DNA from 3 places in the Mammaliicoccus sp. D-M19 genome. Region 2 is predicted to be linked to each of the others. Evidence: riboswitches for the same ligand, from Rfam matches in the RefSeq annotation. Region 2 holds a riboswitch; each other region holds the start of a gene.

Evidence for each region. A riboswitch is a leader RNA that binds a small molecule or an ion and turns the genes downstream of it on or off. The one in region 2 is predicted to bind S-adenosylmethionine.
Region 1: linked by a shared signal. The riboswitch ahead of LQ675_RS08430 (M20 family metallopeptidase) and the one ahead of metX (homoserine O-acetyltransferase MetX) in region 2 are both predicted to bind S-adenosylmethionine.
Region 3: linked by a shared signal. The riboswitch ahead of LQ675_RS02925 (methionine ABC transporter ATP-binding protein) and the one ahead of metX (homoserine O-acetyltransferase MetX) in region 2 are both predicted to bind S-adenosylmethionine.

Annotation. Positions count from the first base shown of each region.
Region 1 is NZ_JAJNHW010000003.1:65,083-72,047, reverse strand. Features, by position in the region: gene deoB (phosphopentomutase) at 1-856, shown strand, start outside; gene LQ675_RS08445 (DoxX family protein) at 856-1,206, shown strand; gene LQ675_RS08440 (S-ribosylhomocysteine lyase) at 1,722-2,189, opposite strand; gene LQ675_RS08435 (GrpB family protein) at 2,327-2,869, shown strand; SAM riboswitch class I at 2,913-3,012, shown strand; gene LQ675_RS08430 (M20 family metallopeptidase) at 3,072-4,259, shown strand; gene ldmS (L-aspartate--L-methionine ligase LdmS) at 4,256-5,449, shown strand; gene LQ675_RS08420 (DUF2750 domain-containing protein) at 5,545-6,207, shown strand; gene LQ675_RS08415 (hypothetical protein) at 6,449-6,965, shown strand, end outside.
Region 2 is NZ_JAJNHW010000009.1:66,402-73,366, reverse strand. Features, by position in the region: gene rplI (50S ribosomal protein L9) at 38-484, opposite strand; gene LQ675_RS13270 (DHH family phosphoesterase) at 484-2,448, opposite strand; gene LQ675_RS13265 (DUF2232 domain-containing protein) at 2,463-3,380, opposite strand; gene metX (homoserine O-acetyltransferase MetX) at 3,462-4,430, opposite strand; SAM riboswitch class I at 4,502-4,603, opposite strand; gene LQ675_RS13255 (AzlD domain-containing protein) at 4,670-4,996, opposite strand; gene LQ675_RS13250 (AzlC family ABC transporter permease) at 4,993-5,637, opposite strand; gene LQ675_RS13245 (YceI family protein) at 6,050-6,565, opposite strand; gene serS (serine--tRNA ligase) at 6,690-6,965, opposite strand, start outside.
Region 3 is NZ_JAJNHW010000001.1:574,984-581,948, reverse strand. Features, by position in the region: gene LQ675_RS02980 (DMT family transporter) at 1-431, shown strand, start outside; gene LQ675_RS02975 (CsbD family protein) at 518-700, shown strand; gene LQ675_RS02970 (DUF4352 domain-containing protein) at 758-1,552, opposite strand; gene LQ675_RS02965 (universal stress protein) at 1,824-2,237, shown strand; gene aroD (type I 3-dehydroquinate dehydratase) at 2,350-3,087, shown strand; gene LQ675_RS02955 (nitroreductase family protein) at 3,217-3,756, shown strand; gene LQ675_RS02950 (thioredoxin family protein) at 3,808-4,128, opposite strand; gene LQ675_RS02945 (arsenate reductase family protein) at 4,270-4,623, shown strand; gene gcvH (glycine cleavage system protein GcvH) at 4,691-5,071, shown strand; gene LQ675_RS02935 (toprim domain-containing protein) at 5,175-5,579, shown strand; gene LQ675_RS02930 (thioredoxin family protein) at 5,536-5,859, shown strand; SAM riboswitch class I at 5,889-5,995, shown strand; gene LQ675_RS02925 (methionine ABC transporter ATP-binding protein) at 6,072-6,965, shown strand, end outside.

The DNA of each region.
Region 1 (6,965 bases), on a different contig from region 2:
AGAATTGGTGAAAGAAATTGAATCAATTACTGGTAGAAAAGTTGTTGCAAATAAACCAGCATCAGGTACTGCAATTATCGATGAATATGGCAAGCATCAAATGGAAACTGGAGATTTAATTGTATACACTTCTGCAGATCCAGTGCTACAAATTGCAGCACATGAAGATATCATTCCTTTAGAAGAATTATATGATATTTGTGAGAAAGTAAGAGAGCTTACGAAAGATCCTAAATATCTAATAGGAAGAATTATTGCACGTCCATACGTTGGCGAACCAGGTAACTTCACTAGAACATCAAACAGACATGATTATGCATTGAAACCATTTGGTAAAACAGTTATGAATACTTTAAAAGATGCTGATTACGATGTCATTGCAATCGGTAAAATTAATGATATTTATGATAGTGAAGGTGTTACAAAAGCTATAAGAACAAAAGACAACATGGATGGTATGGATCAATTAATCGATGTTGTGAAAAGTGATTTCACTGGAATCAGTTTCTTAAACTTAGTTGACTTCGATGCATTATATGGTCATAGAAGAGATAAAGAAGGTTATGCAAATGCAATTAAAGACTTTGATAACCGATTAGAAAACTTACAAGCAGTATTAAATGAAGATGACTTAGTCATTATTACAGCTGACCACGGTAACGATCCAACTGCTCCAGGAACAGATCATACACGTGAATATGTACCATTATTAATGTATAGTCCAAGTATTAAAGAATATCATGAACTATCAGGTGATGATACATTCAGTTCAATTGGTGCAACAATAGCAGATAACTTTAATGTGACGTTACCTGAATTCGGTAAAAGCTATTTAAATGAGATGGGGATTAAGTAATGAATATAGTTAGACGATTATTTGGTATAGGATTTTCATTTGCAGGTGTCATGCATTTTGTGAGATCAAAAGGTTTTGAAGCAATCGTTCCAAACTATTTACCATTTAAAAAAGCAATTGTTTGGATAACAGGTGTGATGGAAATCGTATTTGGTATCATGTTAATTATCAAAAAACCAAGTAGCTTAATGAAAAAATTAATCGAATGGTTCTTACTAGCTGTATTTCCAGCGAATGTTTATATGGCGCAAAAGAACATCCCATTAAACGGTAAACAATTACCAAAATGGGCATTGTGGGGTAGATTACCACTACAATATGTGATGATTAAACTAGTACGAAAAATGTAATTTTTATATAGAAAGAGTTTGGGATATCGTATCCCAAACTCTTTTTTTATGTGAGGGTAAGTGTGATGTATGGATTAGTTGAATATAATGTTGGGGAGTTGGGTGTCGTTATTAGCAGTTTTGGCTGAAGGTGCAAATACTGGTGTCATTAGAAGTAAGTTTGGTGAGAAGTGCAAATAGTGATGCCGTTATTAGCAGTTTTGGTAAGAAGTGCAAATACTGGTGTCGTTATTAGCAGTTTTGGTAAGAAGTGCAAATACTGCTGTCGTTATTAGCAGTTTTGGCTAGAAGTGCAAATAAGGAGCTCCTTGTTTACAGTTCAGCCGAGATTTGTAACTAAGGCGTTCCATAGTAACACTTCAGCCGAGTTTTGTAACTAACGCTCCCGTTATGAACAAGTTTGGCGAGAAGTGTTCACAACAACTCCGTTATGAACAAGTTTGCTCAGAAGTGTCCGCAACGCACCGACATTTCAACATAAAAAAGCCCAGGACATGAATCCTGGGCTTTCCTCATTAATCTTCTTTAAAGATATTTTTCCAATTATCGCGTTCTGCTAAAAATTCTGTTGCTAATTGTTGTGCGCCTTCTAATGAATGACTTGCTGCCCAACCGCATTGTACTTCGTTACATGCTGGGACTTCTGTTGCTTGTTCTACATCTTTAAGTGTTGCTTCTAATATAGCAAGTACGTCATCATAATCGTCATGATTGATGAATGAAGCATAAAATCCTGTTTGACATCCCATTGGACTTACGTCTACCACTTTATCTGTATGGTTTCTAATGTTCTCAGCCATTAAATGTTCTAGGGAATGTAATGCAGGCATTTCCATATGTTCTTTGTTAGGTTGTTTAAATCGAATATCATATTTATGAATAACATCACCATTTTGTCCTTCTTTGATTCCCGCAAGTCTCACAAATGGTGCGTCTACTATCGTATGATCTAAATTAAAACTTTCAACATTCATTTTTGTCATGAAGATTCCTCCTTTGATTTCGGCATCATTATATCAAGTTAATTTTGAAAAAACAATCAATTCAGATTTCTTTTACTTTCTTTCTATGTTACTTTATAAGATAATATTAATAAATTATTCTGAAATTAGGTGATGAGATGGAGCGATTACGTGTAGTCCCATACGACAGTATATGGCAACACCTTTTTCTTGAAGAGAAAAAATATTTACAGTCGTTATTGAAAGAACATAGTATCAGCATTGAACATATAGGATCAACGGCTATTCCTGGATTATCTGCGAAGCCGATTATAGATATATTAATAGTTGTAAAAGATAGTAAATCGATTGATGAATTTACACATGAATTATCAGGTTTAGGATATGAATCTAAAGGAGAACGTGGTGTTATCGGTAATCGATATTTCAAAAAATATGATCAATACGGTGCAGTTTCTCACCATTTACATATTTATGATGAAGGTAGCCCACATATTTTAAGATTATTATCCTTTAGGGATTATTTAAGAACATTCAATGGTGAAAGAGAAAGATATAGTCGACTAAAGCACGACTTAGTGATTGAATTTCCTGATGACAGTGAACAGTACTATAAAGGCAAAGACAGCATGATTAAAGAATTTGAGAAAAAAGCAGAAAAATGGTACTTAAATTCCAATGATATTGCAACAAATCATTGACATATCCGAGTTAGACAGTTAGAATTAAATTCAAATTTCATACGAATTATCAAGAGAGACTGAGGGAAGGGCCCGATGAAGTCCAGCAACCTCCCATAATGGAAAGGTGCCAATTCCTGCAGTTTGTTACTGGAAGATAAAAGAACGATTGGCGCACTCCTTACAAAGTAGTGCGCTTTTATATTGGAAAGGTGAATCATTAATGAGTAACTTATCGCAAAATATTATTAATTATATAGAACAAAATAGACATTTATATTTATCAATGAGTCATCAAATTCATGAACGTCCTGAGTTAGGTAATGAAGAAGTATTTGCATCACGTTTATTAAGCGACCAATTAAAGAATCATCATTTTAAGATAGAGAAGAATATTGCGAAACATCCGACAGGTTTCATTGCAACGTATGACTCAGGAAAAGAAGGTCCAACTATTGCATATTTAGCAGAATATGATGCATTACCTGGTCTTGGTCATGCGTGTGGTCATAATATTATTGGAACCTCAAGTGTGTTAGCAGGTATCAGTTTGTCTAAAGTGATTGATCAAATCGGTGGCAAAGTTGTCGTGTTAGGTTGTCCTGCTGAAGAAGGAGGTATTAATGGTAGTGCTAAAGCAACTTATGTGAAAGCTGGGATTATCGATAATATTGATATTGCACTAATGGTTCATCCTGGCCATGAGACATACGTGACAGTGCCTTCATTAGCTGTAGATGTATTTGATGTTAAATTCTATGGACGAAGCGCTCATGCCTCTGAAAATGCTTTTGAAGCGGTTAATGCGTTAGATGCTATGTTATCTTTCTTTAATGGCGTGAGCATGTTAAGACAACAAATTAAAAAGACAGATAAAGTACACGGCGTTATATTAAATGGAGGTGAAGCAGCGAATATTATTCCTGATTTTACACATGCACGTTTCTACACACGTGCCACTTCACGTAAAGAATTAGATATCCTTACTGATAAAGTGAGGAAAATAGCTGAAGGTGCAGCTATACAAACAGGTGGTACATACGAATTAAGACCAATCCAAAATGGTGTAAATGAATTCGTGATTAATAAGCCTTTAGACGAATTATTTAGAAAGCACGCTGAACAAGTTGGTGAAGAAGTCATTGATGACGATTTTGGTTTTGGTTCTACAGATACGGGGAATGTAAGTCATATCGTACCGACTATACACCCACACATTAAAATTGGACCATCTAATTTAGTGGGCCATACGAAAGAATTTTGCCAAGCTGCTGCAAGTACAAAGGGCGATAAGGCATTAATTAATGGTGCTAAAATATTGGCCTCAATGGGATTAGAACTTATAGAGAATGTATCCCTTAGAAATGAAATCATTGAGCATCATCAAACATTAAGGGAGAACTTGTTATGAAAAAAGAATATAGGAAACCACTCAATTTAACGTTAAGAGATTTATATGAAGAAGATATTGTATATAATGCGAGACCTTCTTATGAAGATAATCCTTGGTTAAAAGCTGAAGAAGCACAATCTAATTTTTTAACAGCAAGAGAAATGATTATTAGTAACATGCCCATGATCGTTCATGAAGCATGTTTAACAGATAATGTTAAAAGAATTTTAAAGTTAGTAAATGTGGATATTCCGAGCAATATATATACTTTTAAAGATAGAACGCAATATGAACATTTACTACAACAGTTAACTGCTGAAAATAAAAAAATATTCTTCCAATATATACATGGTCAACATTTATGTAAAGATGAAGAATATGCAGTTTATAAACCTAAATTTATAGATTTAAATAATAAATCGAAAATTGAACAATGGACAGGTGGTAAATATTTACCGAAACGAGAAATTGTGAAAGCAGAAGAATTTGAGGCAGCTATTCAAAACTGGGATTTACCATTGGTCATTAAACCGGGAGACGAATTACCTACAGCAGGTGGGTATGGTGTAATGATTTGTTATAATGAAGCGGATTTAAAGAAAGCAACAAATCGAATTAAAGAAGCATCAGATACAAAATACATTATCATCGAACAATTTATCGAAGAAATTGAGAATTATTGTGTTCAATACGTCTATAGTGAAAAGACGGGTATACAATATATAGGTGCTGTAAAACAGCTTACAGATGAATATGGCTTCTACAATGGTAATGTTAATTCGAATCATGTACCACAAAGCGTGATTGAGGCTGGATACGAAATAATGAAAAACGGTGTTGAATATGGTTATAAAGGAGTGTCGGGCTTTGATCTTCTAGTAGATAAAAACCATGACGTATATGCGATTGATTTAAACTTCAGACAAAATGGTTCAACAAGCATGTTATTACTTAAAGATCGCTTGCATGAAGGTTTTCATAAATTTCTAAGTTATCATTCCACAGGCAATAACACACATTTCATCAATACAATTGAACAATTCATCAAAAATGGACTTCTCTATCCTCTTGCATACTATGATGGTGACTATTTCGGTAAAAACAACGTAAAATCAAGATTTGTTGGAATTTGGCATGCAGAAACTGAAGAAAAGGCATTAGAACAAGAGCAACTATTTCTAGATGCATTAAGTAGTCAAATTGAATAAAAAATTTTTTACAATTTAACTTAATTTATATTGACTTATACCTTATACGTATAATATATTTTATTGGGATTAAATATAAAGAAAAGGGTGGTAGAATGGCTATCCAGGATATGTCTAAATTTAAACAAATATTAACAAAAGAAAGATTTTATGTTGTGCTGAATGACCGTAAAATATTAAGAGACAATGATACAGATTACCGTCTTATTTGGTCAACGAAAGAAAGTGCAGAGTCATATTTGAAATCGTATGAAATTACTAAATACGATAAAATTATGGAGTTAGATTTAGATAGATTTGTTACATATGAAATGGATGATATCCTTGATGAAGGCGATCAATTCATTGTAGACAAATCCGAAGATAATGAAGGGTTAACTGTAGAAGCAATTCCATTCATAGAAGAAATCATGAGTGAATTAGATGATATCCGAATAGAAGAATTTGCAGAAGACATTTGCAACGAAAGCTATGTATACGGGTTAACAGTTAAAGGACAAAAACAATTTATTATCGTATCAGAAGAAGATGCAAGTCTACCAAACATGATGACAGTCTGGAGTACGCGTAAATTAGCAGAAAAAGTACATCGTGATGACTTTGAAGAATACGATATTATTGAAGTAGAAACAGAAGTCTTTGAAGAATGGTTAGAAGACTTGAAACAAGAAGACATCGCATTAGGAGTCAACTTAAAATCAGGCATGATCGGTACAGTAACAGATCCAAAAGCCATTTTAAACGCAATGCCTTGTTAAATAATTAAATAAATAATTGTAATTAAAAAAGACGCTCGCTATAAAGCAAGCGTCTTTTTTTGTCTTTCGAATTAATTGCAATTAATTAATAATATAATATTATTCGATTGTTGTAAAAGCGCTTTCAAGGAGTTATAATACTTTTAACATTATGATGGAAAAAATTAAAAAACTATGCGCTTTGTACCTTTTAAAGTAGGTGATAACAATTTTAAATTATATGAAACTACGAACAATGAGGATGCAATTATTAATAGTTTTTAGCATATTAATGATAATTGCATTGTTACATTTATACGATGCTTATCAAACTTATGGAATTAATAAGTTGTTAGAAAATACACCGTATACACAATCTTTATTATTTGATAGCTTTAGTGGCGTACCATTAATTTATTTACTAATAATGCCTTTAGCTGTATCTGTAGGTGTTAGCGACATATATATACAAGATCGTAAACAAAATTTGTTACATTATGCCTATATGTATCAATTAAGGAAGAATGTTGACTTAAAAGTGATTTTATATTCTAGTGTTGTTGCTGCGTTACTTGTAATTACACCTTTGATAATGAATTTTATTGGTGAATTTTTAATACTGCCGAATATATTACCAGAAAGATTTACTAATAAACCATTAGGGTTTTTTACAACTTATACATTAAATGCTTCTCTTTATTATGCTATGCCGATATTATATATTTTATTATATATTCTATTAGTTGGTATGTGGGCTGCCACTATGAATGTATTATCGA
Region 2 (6,965 bases):
GTCGGTAAATCAAATACCGACCATTTTATTGATGCCTTTATTGTTCAACAACATGTACTTTTAATGTGCCAGAAACTTTATTGTGTAGTTTAATTGGTACATTTGTATAACCTAAACTGTGAATACCATTTGGTAAGTCCATTTTACGTTTATCAACTTTGATTTGGTGTTGTTTATCTAATGCTTGCGTAATTTGTTTCGTACTTACTGACCCAAATAATTTACCGCCTTCACCTGTTTTAGCCGGAATTTTAACTTCTAATTCTTTAAGTTTTTCCGCAAGTGCTTTAGCATCTTCTATTTCTTGTTGTTTGATTTCTTCTTGACGTTTGTTTTGTTGTTCTAATTGTTTTAGGTTTCCAGGTGTCGCTTCTACAGCATAATTATTTTTGATTAAATAGTTTTGGCCATATCCTACTGGTACGTCTTTCACTTCACCTTTTTTACCTTTACCTTTAACATCTTGTGTGAAAATAACTTTCATTATTCTTCCACTCCTTTTTCATCTGATTCAACAACCTGAATTAATGACTCGATTGCTTTTTCTACTGTTGTATTTTTAATTTGTGTTGCAGCATTGGATAAGTGGCCGCCTCCACCAAGCGCTTCCATCGTTAATTGTACGTTAACTTCTCCTAATGAACGGGCAGAAATACCAATTGTATCTTCTGACCTTCTTGCTACTACATAAGATGCTTCTACACCTTCTAAGCCAAGCAACTCATCTGCTGCTTGTGCAACTGTAACGGGGTGATACGTTTCATGATCTTCACCATGCGCAATTGCGACACCACCGTGGAATAATTTAACCGTCTTAATTAAGTCTGAACGTTTAATATACGTATCGATATCGTCTTTTAAGAAGTGCTGGCAAAGAATGGTATCTGCACCATGACTTCTTAAAAAGCTCGCAGCATCAAATGTTCTTGATCCTGTTCTTAATGTGAAATTACGTGTATCCACAATAATACCGGCTAACATAATCGTTGATTCGATTCTCGTTAAACGATGTTCTGTTGGTTGATATTCTAACAACTCTGTAACAAGCTCAGCTGTTGAACTTGCATAAGGTTCCATATAAACAAGTAATGGACTTGAGATGATACTTTCGCCTCGACGATGGTGGTCAATAACGACTTTTCTATTTGCTTTATTAAGCAAGTTCTCATCAATTACAAGTTCAGGTTTATGTGTATCCACGACAACGAGTGTTGTACGAGGTGTCATTTCATGCCAAGCTTCTTCTGATGTAATAAATCTTTCTTTCAAATCAGGCTTCTCGTCTATTTCAGCCATCACACGTTCTAATGTACTATCAATATCCGAATCGTTTAATACAATATATGACTCAAGATTATTCATCTTCGCAATACGTGATACACCGATTGCTGCACCGATTGCGTCCATATCTGGTGATTTATGACCCATAATGATCACTTTGTCGCCTTCAATTAAGATATCTCGTAACGCATGGGATATCACACGCGCACGTACTCTCGTTCTTTTTTCCATCGGGTCAGTCTTACCGCCGTAGAATCTCACGTTACCATTACTATTTTTAATGGCTACTTGGTCACCACCACGGCCGAGTGCTAAGTCTAAACTTGATTGTGAAAGTTCACCTAGCTCAATTAAGTTCTCACTACCTTCACCAATACCGATACTCAGTGTTAATTGGTGACCGATGTCTCTTGTCTTATCTCTTAAATCATCTAATAAGTTGAATTTCAACGTTTCGATATCTTCTAATATACTCTTGTTTAATAACGCTATAAATTGATCAGCACTATAACGTTTAATAAACAATTGATAACGTGATGACCAGTCATCTATAACACTTGTAATCAGACTATTGATTTCTGAACGTTGAGAGTCATTCATGTTCTGTGTAATTTCATCAAAGTTATCTAAGAAAATAGTTGCTATGATTGGTTTTTCATTTTCATATAATTCATATACACGGGAAGATTCAGTAATATCAAACAGATAAATAGACTGTTCATCTTCAGTATAAGTGACTTTATATTTGTATGATCCTTCTTCAATCTCTACTTCTGAAGTATTTTCTAATCTTTTTAAGATATTCGGAAATACTTCGTTAATTGGTTCGTCTAAAACGTCTCGTTCTAATCGTTTATTAACAAAATTATTAATCCATTCGATATGGTCATTTTTGTCTAATAATATGACGCCTATTGGTAAGTCACTGACTGCACTTGTTTTACTTTTCGTAATTCTACCGGCTAAACTCCCAATATATAAATCTAATTTCAAAAAGCTCTGTCTAACAAAAAATATGCTTACTGCAATTAGAATTATCGTAGCAACCGTCGAAATAATCGCCCAAAATATTGAATTAAAAAAACTGAATACGACTAGCACCAAAGCTAATATCATCATAATAATGTACGGAAATATTAGGGCTTTTTTAACAGATTGACGGTTCATAAACTCACCTCAATTTACTTTTTTATACGTTGTTTCAAGTTAAACCAAATATCCATTAATCCGAATAAGTACGCAAATGGTTTAAATATAAATGCCAATACAAAGATGATGACACCTACTATAATTGGTAATTTTTTAACTTTTACAAATAAATGGAACAACGATAATGCTTGTATAAATATAACCCATTCTAACACAAATTGTAAGTTAGTGACTATGCCATACGCCACTACATTATCTTTCGTGACAAACAAGCTCACAAGTACTGTAATCACAAAAACGAATGCAACGCTTCTGTTGATTTGCCACATAAATAATGGTCTGAACACAGGTGTTGCGACTTTGAATTTTCTTAAAATCGGAAACGTCACAACTAAATTCACAAGCACAAATAAGAATACCCATAATACTATATACCCAGGAATGCTCGCTTGTAATATTTCTAATGAAACTTGTAAAGATTCTTCAATTTCAGTTGTTATATTACCACCCATTTGAAAATACGACACTAATACATCATGGTACTGATTAAAGAACTTGCTCGTTAAAGGTAAGTTTCCCGTAATTTGTAAAATTAACACACTACCTATCGTTAAAATACTCATAAATGTTGTCACTAAGTACAAAATACGTTCTTTAGATGTACGCTCAATAAGTAACTGCCCAATAAATACACTCATAAAAATAACAAGTGTCATGGCAGTTAATAAGAATACATGATTAAATAACACAGTTGCACATAACGTTATGACAACCGTCACAAAAAAGGACGGTTTAGAGCGATACCAAAGAATCGTTCCTGGTATCGTAATAAATGGTATGATCAATATTGCTAATAATGGTACAAAGTTTATAATAGCGGCACTTAGAACTAGTATAAGTGTTGCTATGATTGTCGCTTTTATATCGACTTTAAAAGACAAATTTTTCACTTCCCAATCTAAATTAAACATCTTTCTCTATTTTACAGATTTTTATCCTTTAAAACAATGTAGGTGACTTTTAAGTTGATATCAGCGTGCTTTAAATTTATATAATTTTAAGAAATGATAAACGTTAGGTGCCCAATCTCCAAAATTCAATAAAAACCCATCATGGCCCACGTTGTCTGGCACATAGAAATGTCTATGATACTTAAAGAATCGACCTAAAGCTCTCACTTGGTCATCTGGATATAATAAATCATCCGCAAATCCTAATGTTAATACTTTCGTTTCTAGTTGAAGTAGACGTTCCTCAACATCATCTCGTCCTCTAAATATGTCGTGACTGTCTAAAACATCTAACAATGTTAAATAGCAGTCTTTGTTAAATACTTCTTTAAATTTATTGCCTTGATATTTTTGGTAGCTTACAACATCATCTGCAGAAAATCTTGATTCGTAATCTTTACTTGAACGATACGTTAAAAAGCCAAGTTGTCTTGCGATGCTTAAACCATCTTGTCCGTTCATATGAATGACTTGTCTTGCAATCTCATTAAACGCTCTACTATATGATGAAGTCTTCTCTGTAGCAGCTAATATGACTGCTTTTTTCACTTCAATCGAACCGTCATAAAGCATTTCTAACGTTTGCATACCACCTAAAGAGCCACCAATTAATACATCAATTTTTTCATAGCCAAATTGTTTCAATCCTAATATGTTTGCTTTCGCAACATCTCTCATCGTCAAATGTTCCGGGAAATTTGGAGTATTCAATCTTGAACTTGATCCATAAGGACTGCCAATTACATTAAATGTTATAAATTGATAATCATTAATTGAAAGGTAACCGCCATCTATAATTTCACGCCACCAACCTGCATGCTCATCATCACCATATGTTAAATGGTTGCCTGTTAGCGCATGACAAACTACAACGAGTGGCTGGCCTTTATAACCCACATACTCATATTGAAGTTTCAAGTTATCAATCACTTCACCAGATTCTGTTTCAAAATGTCCAAGATCTACTATGCCTGTTTCTCGAGAAATAATCACATTAAAACCCCCCTCTTATTTAAATTGAAAGACTTCTTACTCGTCAAAGAAGTAAGAAGTCCTCATCATCCTTATTATGCGAGTATACTCGTTGGTAGTAGCACCGTATCTATTATGACCGGTTGCTGAAGTGTCGTCGGGCCAATTCCCTCAACTTCTCTGAATAAGCTTTGCTATGTAATTTATATTAAGAATACTAGAAATGAGCATTTCTTTCAATAAGTTAACGAATGAAATTAAAAGACTAATCTCACAATCGCCATAATAAACATACCAGCTATAACTGTAATCGTTAAACTTTTAAATATGAGTGCTATTAGAATTGTTGGTATCGCGACTATAATACTCTCAAAATTTAACGTAAACCCCGCATTGCCTTCTTGATTTAACATGCCTTCTAGTATTAATGCCGTAAAGAGACATACCGGCACATATTGTAACCACTTGATCACACTTTCAGGTAAGTCCGCTTTTGATAACAATACAAATGGAGAAACACGGATAATCCAAGTTAAAACAAAACAACTTATCGTAATTAAAATTAAATACATCGATATACTCATTTATCAAACACCACCCCTACGACAGAAGCAATAATTGTCGACACAATAATGGATAAATAAGTTGGCATAAATAATGTCAGAATAAGCATGCATACAATCGTTAATAATATTAAATAAAGATATACTAAGACTTTGCTTTTATGTATCGTTTCAAACTGAGCAATTAATAAAAATATAAACATCGCTGTTAAAGCATAATCGAGGCCAAACATTTCAGGTTTAGGTATTAAGTTACCGACTAAACCGCCAATAATAGATGTGACAATCCATAATAAATAAGCTGAAATATTTAAACCATGCATCCAAGTCGCATTGAGCGATTTCTCTTTCACATATTTCGTAATCGCAACACCGAATGACTCATCCGTTACAAGTGTGCCTATTCCTATATTCGACCAAAAACCATTTCCTTTAAATGCTGGGACTAAAGCCAAACTTTGAAGAAACATTCTTGAGTTAACAAAAAATACCGTCAATAGAATTGCTGAAATAGGGGAGTGGATGGCGACCAACGCACATATAATAAATTGAGCAGCACCCGCATAGACAAAAATAGACAACAATGCAATTTCCAAAATAGATAAACCAGATGAAATACCGACGATACCAAAAGCTAATGCAACACTAAAGTATCCAAGCATAGTTGGTATACAATCTTTAACACCTTGAAGGAACAAACCTTTATTCGTAATACTCGTACTTGTCACAACGATGCCTCCAATCTACAGTTAAAGGTAAGTCTAACGTTTGTCTAACCTCAATCTTACTTACCTCTAAAGAATTTTAATATGTATTAGTTTTATCATACCTATATTACTTTATCAATAACACTTGATTAAATATTCGGAAAATAATTAATCAATTTGATACTGGATTAATCATTTGGGCTTAGATGGCCATAGATGATCAAGTCTTCGTGCGTTATACCTTGATTTTGTACCTTAGCGCACGATATCTCTCAGTCTTCGTGCACTTATATTTATATCTCAAACCATATAAAAAACAGCAGAAATTCAATTGAATGAATTTCTACTGTTTGATTATCTATATAAATTATTCACTTAAACCGAATTCTGCACTTGCCTCGAATTTAACATCTCTACCGATCATCACGCCACCAGTTTCTAATGCTTGGTTAAATGATACGCCGTATTTTTCGCGGTCGATTTTACCAGTTACTGCGAAACCTGTTACTGTTTCACCATTTAATGGGTTTTTACTTACGCCGTTGAAATCAACGTCAAATGTTTCTTCGTGTGTTACGCCAGCGATTGTTAAATCACCTGTAATTGAATCTTCACTGATTGATTTTGATTCAAATGTAATATTTGGATTTTCATCTGCACTAAAGAAGTCAGCTGATTTTAAGTGAGCGTCACGGTCAGCGTTTTTAGTATTGATTGAATCTGCTTTTATTGTAACTGTTGCTTTTAATGTAGAAAGGTCATTAATATCTCCTGATACTTCTACGTTATAATCTTCAAAAGTACCTTTAACGCGAGATACCATTAAATGTTTTACTGTAAATTCTAAACTACTGTGTGCTTTGTCGAAATTGAAATTAGTCATCTGTCAAAACTCCCTTTATTTATTTTGTATACTTAGTATATCAAATATAAAAAGTATATTCAAGCATTAAATCAAAAAAAGAGTAACCAATATATGATTACCCTTTTTGTGAGATTTAACTCACTTATAATTCAATTGTTTTTAAGCCGCCCATAAATGGTACTAATACTTCAGGTACAGTGATTGTACCGTCTTCATTTTGGTAGTTTTCAACGATTGCAGCAAATGTACGACCTACTGCTAATCCACTTCCGTTTAGTGTGTGTACGTATTCTGGTTTCGCATCTTTGCTTCGTTTAAATCTTATATTTGCTCTTCGTGCTTGGAAATCTGTCATATTTGAACATGAACTGATTTCTTTATAATCGTTGTAACTTGGTAGCCATACTTCTATATCATA
Region 3 (6,965 bases), on a different contig from region 2:
CTTTGGGAAATAGAAAAATGATGCAAGTTGTGAACGGTGAGCTCGGTACAATTGAACGTGTATTTGGTATGACTTTAGTCACATTGCCTATTTGGATTGTTATATTTGTTGTTGGCGTACTTAAAGAAGGATTACCTTCTTCTAGTCAAGTTGTACAAGCATTTATCGTCGCACTATTTTCAGGCATTATCGCAACAATTCTATTTTTCTATGCTACAAATATTGTAAAGGATAACCAAGAACAATTAGCAGCAGTTGAAGCAACGCAGTCATTAGAAGTTGTATTTGCCATTATTGGTGAAATGATACTACTAGGCTTACCGTTACCAAATGGTTTAAGTATGATAGGTGTAGCGCTCATTATAATAGGTATGTTTATATATAGTTTTATCGATCATATTTCTTTTGGGAAATTTTTCAAAAAAATATGACGTGAGGTGTTTAAAAATCCTTTCACAGGGTAAAACATAAATGAATGGTCAATCATTCAATAAAGTTTAATGAAGGGTGATATAAAATGGCAGACGAAAACAAATTCGAACAAGCAAAAGGTAACATTAAAGAAACAGTTGGTAATGCAACAGATAACAAAGACTTAGAAACTGAAGGTAAAAAAGATAAAGCTTCAGGTAAAGCTAAAGAAGCAGTAGAAAATGTTAAAGATAAAGCAAACGAAGTTATCGATAAATTTAAGAAATAAAACATTTTTAACATAAGAAAAGCCATTAGACACGTTGACTGTCTAATGGCTTTTTAGTTACTTTACATCGTCTTTATCGATTTCCCATTTCATTTTGTAACGTTTATCTGATGAACGTAATTGTAATTGTACGTCATATTGATCCGCTTCAGGAACATCGTAGTATACATACCCAGTGTCAGATTCTCCAGGTTTAAGACTGAATGAGAATCCGTCATTTTTGTCATTCATACCATAGTATTTTGAAACTCTGCTTCCATCAGCTGTAACACCGAAGTTAGCATCTCCAACGATTAAGCTAGAGTTATTAATGTTTTCAAGTTTGTAGTTAACTTTTAATATTTTATCTTTTAATGGTTTAGTACCATCAGATGGTGGGTTAACATATTCGGCTCTTTCAACTGTAATCTTAGTACCGATTGCACTAATCCCGTTACCAACTGATGTTTGTCTATCGACGATAGATGAATCGTTATCATCTTCATCTGTATTTTCTTCTGTTGTAGATTCTTCAGTAGTAGACTCTTCAGTCGTTTCTTCCTCAGTAGACTCCTCAGTTGTTTCTTCTTCTGTTGAGTTCTCTTCAGTTGATTTTTCTTCTGTTTTGTTCGTAAACTCATCGATTTGGTCTTTGATTGGACCAGCAGCACATGCGCCTAAAATAACAGCTAAAATAATGAATATAACTAAACATCCACCACAGCCGAATAACCAAGGTTTCATACTAGAGCCATTACCGTCTCCCGATTGTTGTTGCTGATTATTACCATTTGTTTCGTTAAATGGATTATTTTGTTGTTCTGAGGTGTTTTGATTAAAAGGATTCTGATCTGATTGATTAGAATTAGCCATAATATTTCCCCCTTATTCATTACTTTATTTTAATAAAAAATTATTGTTTTCATATAATCGAAATTCTTGTGCGAAAGTTTTCAACTATTGATAAACAATTGTGTTAATTATTAATTGTTTTTAGTTTATAGTAAACTGGGAAATAAATCTAGACTTATTATTAAATTTATAAAAATTTAATAGTACTTTAATATTTAATGATTTTGTAGAATATGAATATTTGTAAATTTTATGCAAAAAGGGGTAATATAGTTATAAAGGAGTGATAAATATGTATAAAAATATTTTGTTTGGCATTGATACAGAAATGAAAAATCAAAAGGTTTTAGAACAAATTAATCACCTTGTCGGAGAAGGTTCTGAAGTTACATTACTTAATGTGGTCGCTGATAAAGACCTACAAGCTTCAGTTAGAATGGGTGTTCATTTAGATGAAATACAAGAAAAACGTCAAGAATCGATGAAGCATATCTTAGACTATTTTCATGAACACAACATTCAATATAAAATTGAATTTGCGAAAGGAAATCCTAAAACAGAATTAGTGCATAGAGCAAATAGTGGTGATTTTGATATTATTGTGTTAAGTAATAGAAAAGCAGAAGACACAGATAAAATGGTATTAGGTAGTGTCAGCCATAAAGTAGCTAAAAGAGCTAAAATTCCTGTATTAATTGTTAAATAGTAAGAGTATATTGATTTAAGTAATAGATTTCTTGAATCATCATGCATCGTTTCATAGAAAAAAGTCCTCGACTCATGTAAAATGAAAATAGAAGCATATTGGAGGAATGACTATGACTGATGGACAAAAGAAAGCGTTTCCGTATATCGTTGCAACGATTTCATTAGAAACTCAAGATGATATTGAAAAAACAGTGCAAGAACTCAATGCTCACAAAGATTCAATAGATATTGTTGAATTTAGAGCAGACACTTTAAAAAATACTTCAATTGAAAACATTAACGAAACATTAGAGCAATTTAAAAGTGCATATCATGATGCGCCAATTTTGTTCACTTATCGTTCAGTAGGACAAGGCGGTCATGGTGACTTTGATCATGAAACATATTACAAGATTATGCAAGATATTATATGTAACAAAAAAGCTGAATACGTCGATATTCAACTCGATACGTATGAAGATAATCTTATGAATTGTATTACAAAAGCTCAGCATCATGATGTTAAAATTATTATTTCACATCATGACTTTAAGTCGACGCCAGATGTTGAAGAAATGTTTGTCACATATGAGAAAATGGCAGAGTTAGGTGCGAATATTGGCAAGTTAGCCGTGATGCCACAAAATGAACGTCATTTATTATCGATGTTAAATGCTATGAATAGAGCTTATCATAAGTTGGATATTGATGTAATCGGTATCTCGATGGGTGAATTAGGTAAGATGACAAGAATTACTGGTGGTATGTTTGGATCTAAATTTACTTACGGTTTTGTTGGTAAAGAAGCAGCACCAGGTCAAATTCATGTTAAAGATATTAAAGAGCAGTTAGCTTTATATCAAAATTAATCACTGCATTATGCATAATAATTATGAAGCGAGTGTAGAAATCTTTTGAGACAATTTTAGATTTCTATCTCGCTTCTTTATTTTATGATACAATTGATAATAATTATCAATGAATTAGGAGTGTAAATAATGGAATTAAAGAAAGCGATTAAAGAAAGAAGAAGCGTCAAAAATTATGATTATGAAATGTATATAGACGAAGAAAAAGTATTTTCTTTAGTTGATTTAGCAACATACGCGCCGAACCATGGTATGAGAGAACCTTGGAGACTTGTGTATATTCATAAAAAACAAATTCCTGAATTTGCTGAAGAAGTTGCTGAATCGGCATTTGTTAATGATCCAGCTAAACAAGAAAAATATATTAATAAAGTTACTAAAGTTGGTGGCATGTTTGTCATATTGTCAAAACGAGACTCAAGACAAAAAGAAAACCTTGAAAATCAAATGGCAATCGGCGCATTTGTACAAAACTTAATGTTATTAATGCATGATGAGGAAATGGGCTCATGTTGGAAAACACCTGCATTTATCTTTAATCCATCATTTAGAAAAACAGTCGGCGCTCATGATGATGAAGATGTATGTGGATTTTTATATTTAACTGAAAAAGATTCAAGTGTTAAAGTGATGGAAAGAAAAAATAAATCATTAATTACTGAATGGTAAAAAGAAAACCCACAAATGAGTTCGTGAGCGCAATTGTGGGTTTTAATATGATTATTTTAAGTTCTCAGCTAAGAATGCTTTAACATCTTCTGGTGTTTTTGCATTTGCTGAATGTAAGTGTGCAAGTTTTTCGTTGTTTTTAAATACTAATAAACTTGGAATACCCATTACATCATTTTCAGTTGCTGCTTCAGGAACTTGGTCACGATTAATTTGATACCAATTGTATTGATTGTATTCATCAATAATTGGATCGATCCATTGATTCATTCTAGTGCAATCTGGGCACCAATCTGCGAAGAATTTAACGACAACTGGTTCATCACTTTGTGTAATCTCTTCAAATTCAGCATATTGACTTATTGTTCTCATATTTATTCTGCTCCTTAGAAATAATGATTATAAGGTAAGTATATCTTATTTCTAATATTTAAAAAAATATTTAACTCATTACTACATGTTCTGTACTAATATTGTTATAATGAAATTAAATAGACATATGGAGGTAAAGACATGATAAAATTTTATCAATATCCTAATTGTACAACTTGTAAAAAAGCAGCAAAGTTCTTAGAAATGAACGGTGCCAGTTTTGAACCGATTGATATTACTCAATTAACACCAACAGCTAAAGAATTAAAAGATATCATTGATGGTACAGACATCAATGTAAATCAATTATTTAATACTCGAGGCGCTAAATATCGCGAATTGGGATTAAAAGATAAAATGGATGATTTATCAGACAACGAAAAGTTTGATTTATTAGCATCTGATGGCATGTTAATTAAAAGACCTTTAGCCGTTTTAGGAAATAAAGTGACACTTGGTTTTAATGAAGACGAATATCGTCAAACTTGGTTATAAAAATAGTTGCTTGAATAATGGCTTTATGTCATGATTATAATTGAATTACATATAGGAGGGGATTACTTTGACAGTGCCTAGTGAGTTAAAATATTCAAAAGAACATGAATGGGTAAAAGTAGATGGAGATATCGTAACTATCGGTATTACTGATTTTGCTCAATCAGAATTAGGGGACATTGTGTTTGTTGAGTTGCCAGAAGAAGGTGACGAATTAACTAGTGGAGATTCATTCGGTAGTGTAGAATCTGTTAAAACAGTTTCTGAACTATATGCACCATTATCTGGTAAAGTCGTTGAAGTAAACGAAGAACTAGAAGACAGCCCTGAGTTTGTTAATGAATCATCATATGATAAAGCTTGGATGGTCAAAGTTGAACTATCTGATAAAGCTCAATTAGATGAATTATTAGATGCAGACGCTTATAGTGAAATGATAGGTGAATAACATAACATTAAACTCCACGATACTGATGTGTCATGGAGTTTTTTTGAAATATTTATTATGAAACTGAACAGCAATACTATCTCATTTGTAGAAGGTGATATTCATGGCGATGATTAAAAAGATTATAATCGTAGAAGGTATTTCTGATAAAAAACGAGTGGAAGAAGTATTAAATGATCATGTTCATATCATTTGTACCCATGGAACGATGGGTGTCGAAAAAATGGATGAGCTACTTGAAGAGATATATGGTTCTCAAGTATATGTCTTAGTAGATCAAGATAAAGAAGGTAAGAAAATTAGAAAATGGTTTAAGAAATATGCAAGTGAAAGTCAGCATATTTATATAGATTCTACATTTTCTGAAGTAGCGCGCTGTCCAAGACAATATTTAGCGAATGTGTTAAACTATCATGGATTTATTGTTAAGAATGATTTTGTATTGAAAGGGAAGTATCGTTACCATGAAACACACAGAAATATTGAACGATATATACAAGCATTTTGATAAAGATATCCATTTATTATTTGGATATACGCCAACATGTGGAACGTGCAAAATATCAGAACGCATGTTAGATATTGCAAACCAAGTGACACAATTACCTATTAATAAGTGTGACTTGAATTTTTACCCAGAATTCTGTAAAGAATTTGAAATCATGTCAGTACCCGTACTTTTTATCATGCATAAAGATCAAGTTATCCGTCGCATTTATGCCTTTCAGTCTGTTCCGTATATTGTAGAGAATATTCAAAAAGTTATTGACGATAAAAACTTATCATGATAGTATGAATTTAATTAAATACGTAATAACTCTTATCAAGAGTGGTGGAGGGATGTGCCCTTTGAAGCCCGGCAACCGTCATATAAATATGAAATGGTGCCAATTCACAAAAAGTGTTAACTTTTGGAGATGAGAGAAAGACAATTTTTGACGCCTTTCTCTTATTTTAAAGAGTGAGGCGTTTTTAATTTAGAGATTAGGAGGCAGCAGATTTGATCGAATTAAATAAAGTTGTTAAAACTTTCAAAACAAAAAAAGGTAACATAACAGCTGTTGACCATGTTGACTTAAACATAGATAAAGGAAGTATATATGGTGTAATTGGTTTTTCTGGTGCAGGTAAAAGTACGCTTATACGTATGTTTAATGGCCTAGAAACACCAACTGAGGGAGAAGTAATTGTAGACGGTGCGAATATCGGTCAATTATCAAAGCAAGACCTCAGATTAAAAAGACAAAAAGTAAGCATGATTTTCCAACATTTCAACTTACTTTGGTCTAGAACAGTTAAAGATAACATCGCATTTCCATTAGAAATCGCTGGTGTATCTAAAAGTGAAATTAATGAGAGAACAAAGGCACTCATTAAAAGAGTTGGATTAGAAGGACGCGAGAATGCATATCCTTCACAATTATCAGGAGGGCAAAAACAAAGAGTTGGTATTGCCCGTGCACTAGCTAATGATCCACATGTCTTATTATGTGACGAAGCAACAAGTGCACTCGATCCGCAAACTACTGATGAAATATTAGATTTATTAGTAGATATTAATAAAGAACTGGATTTAACTATCATATTAATCACACATGAAATGCATGTCATTAGAAAAATTTGTGACCACGTAGCAGTCATGGAGAACGGTAAGTTTGTTGAAGAGGGAGAAGTTATTAACGTATTTAATAACCCTCAAACTTATGTTACACAACGATTCGTTAAAGATGATCTTAAAGCAGATGATTTACAAAGAACTTTACATGACTTTAAGAAAGAACAATCAAATGGTGAAATTTGGAAATTAAACTTCGTTGGTGGAACAAGTTCTGATCCAGTGTTAGCGAAAATTATAAAAACTTATAATATCGATATTAACGTTATCGAAGGTGAC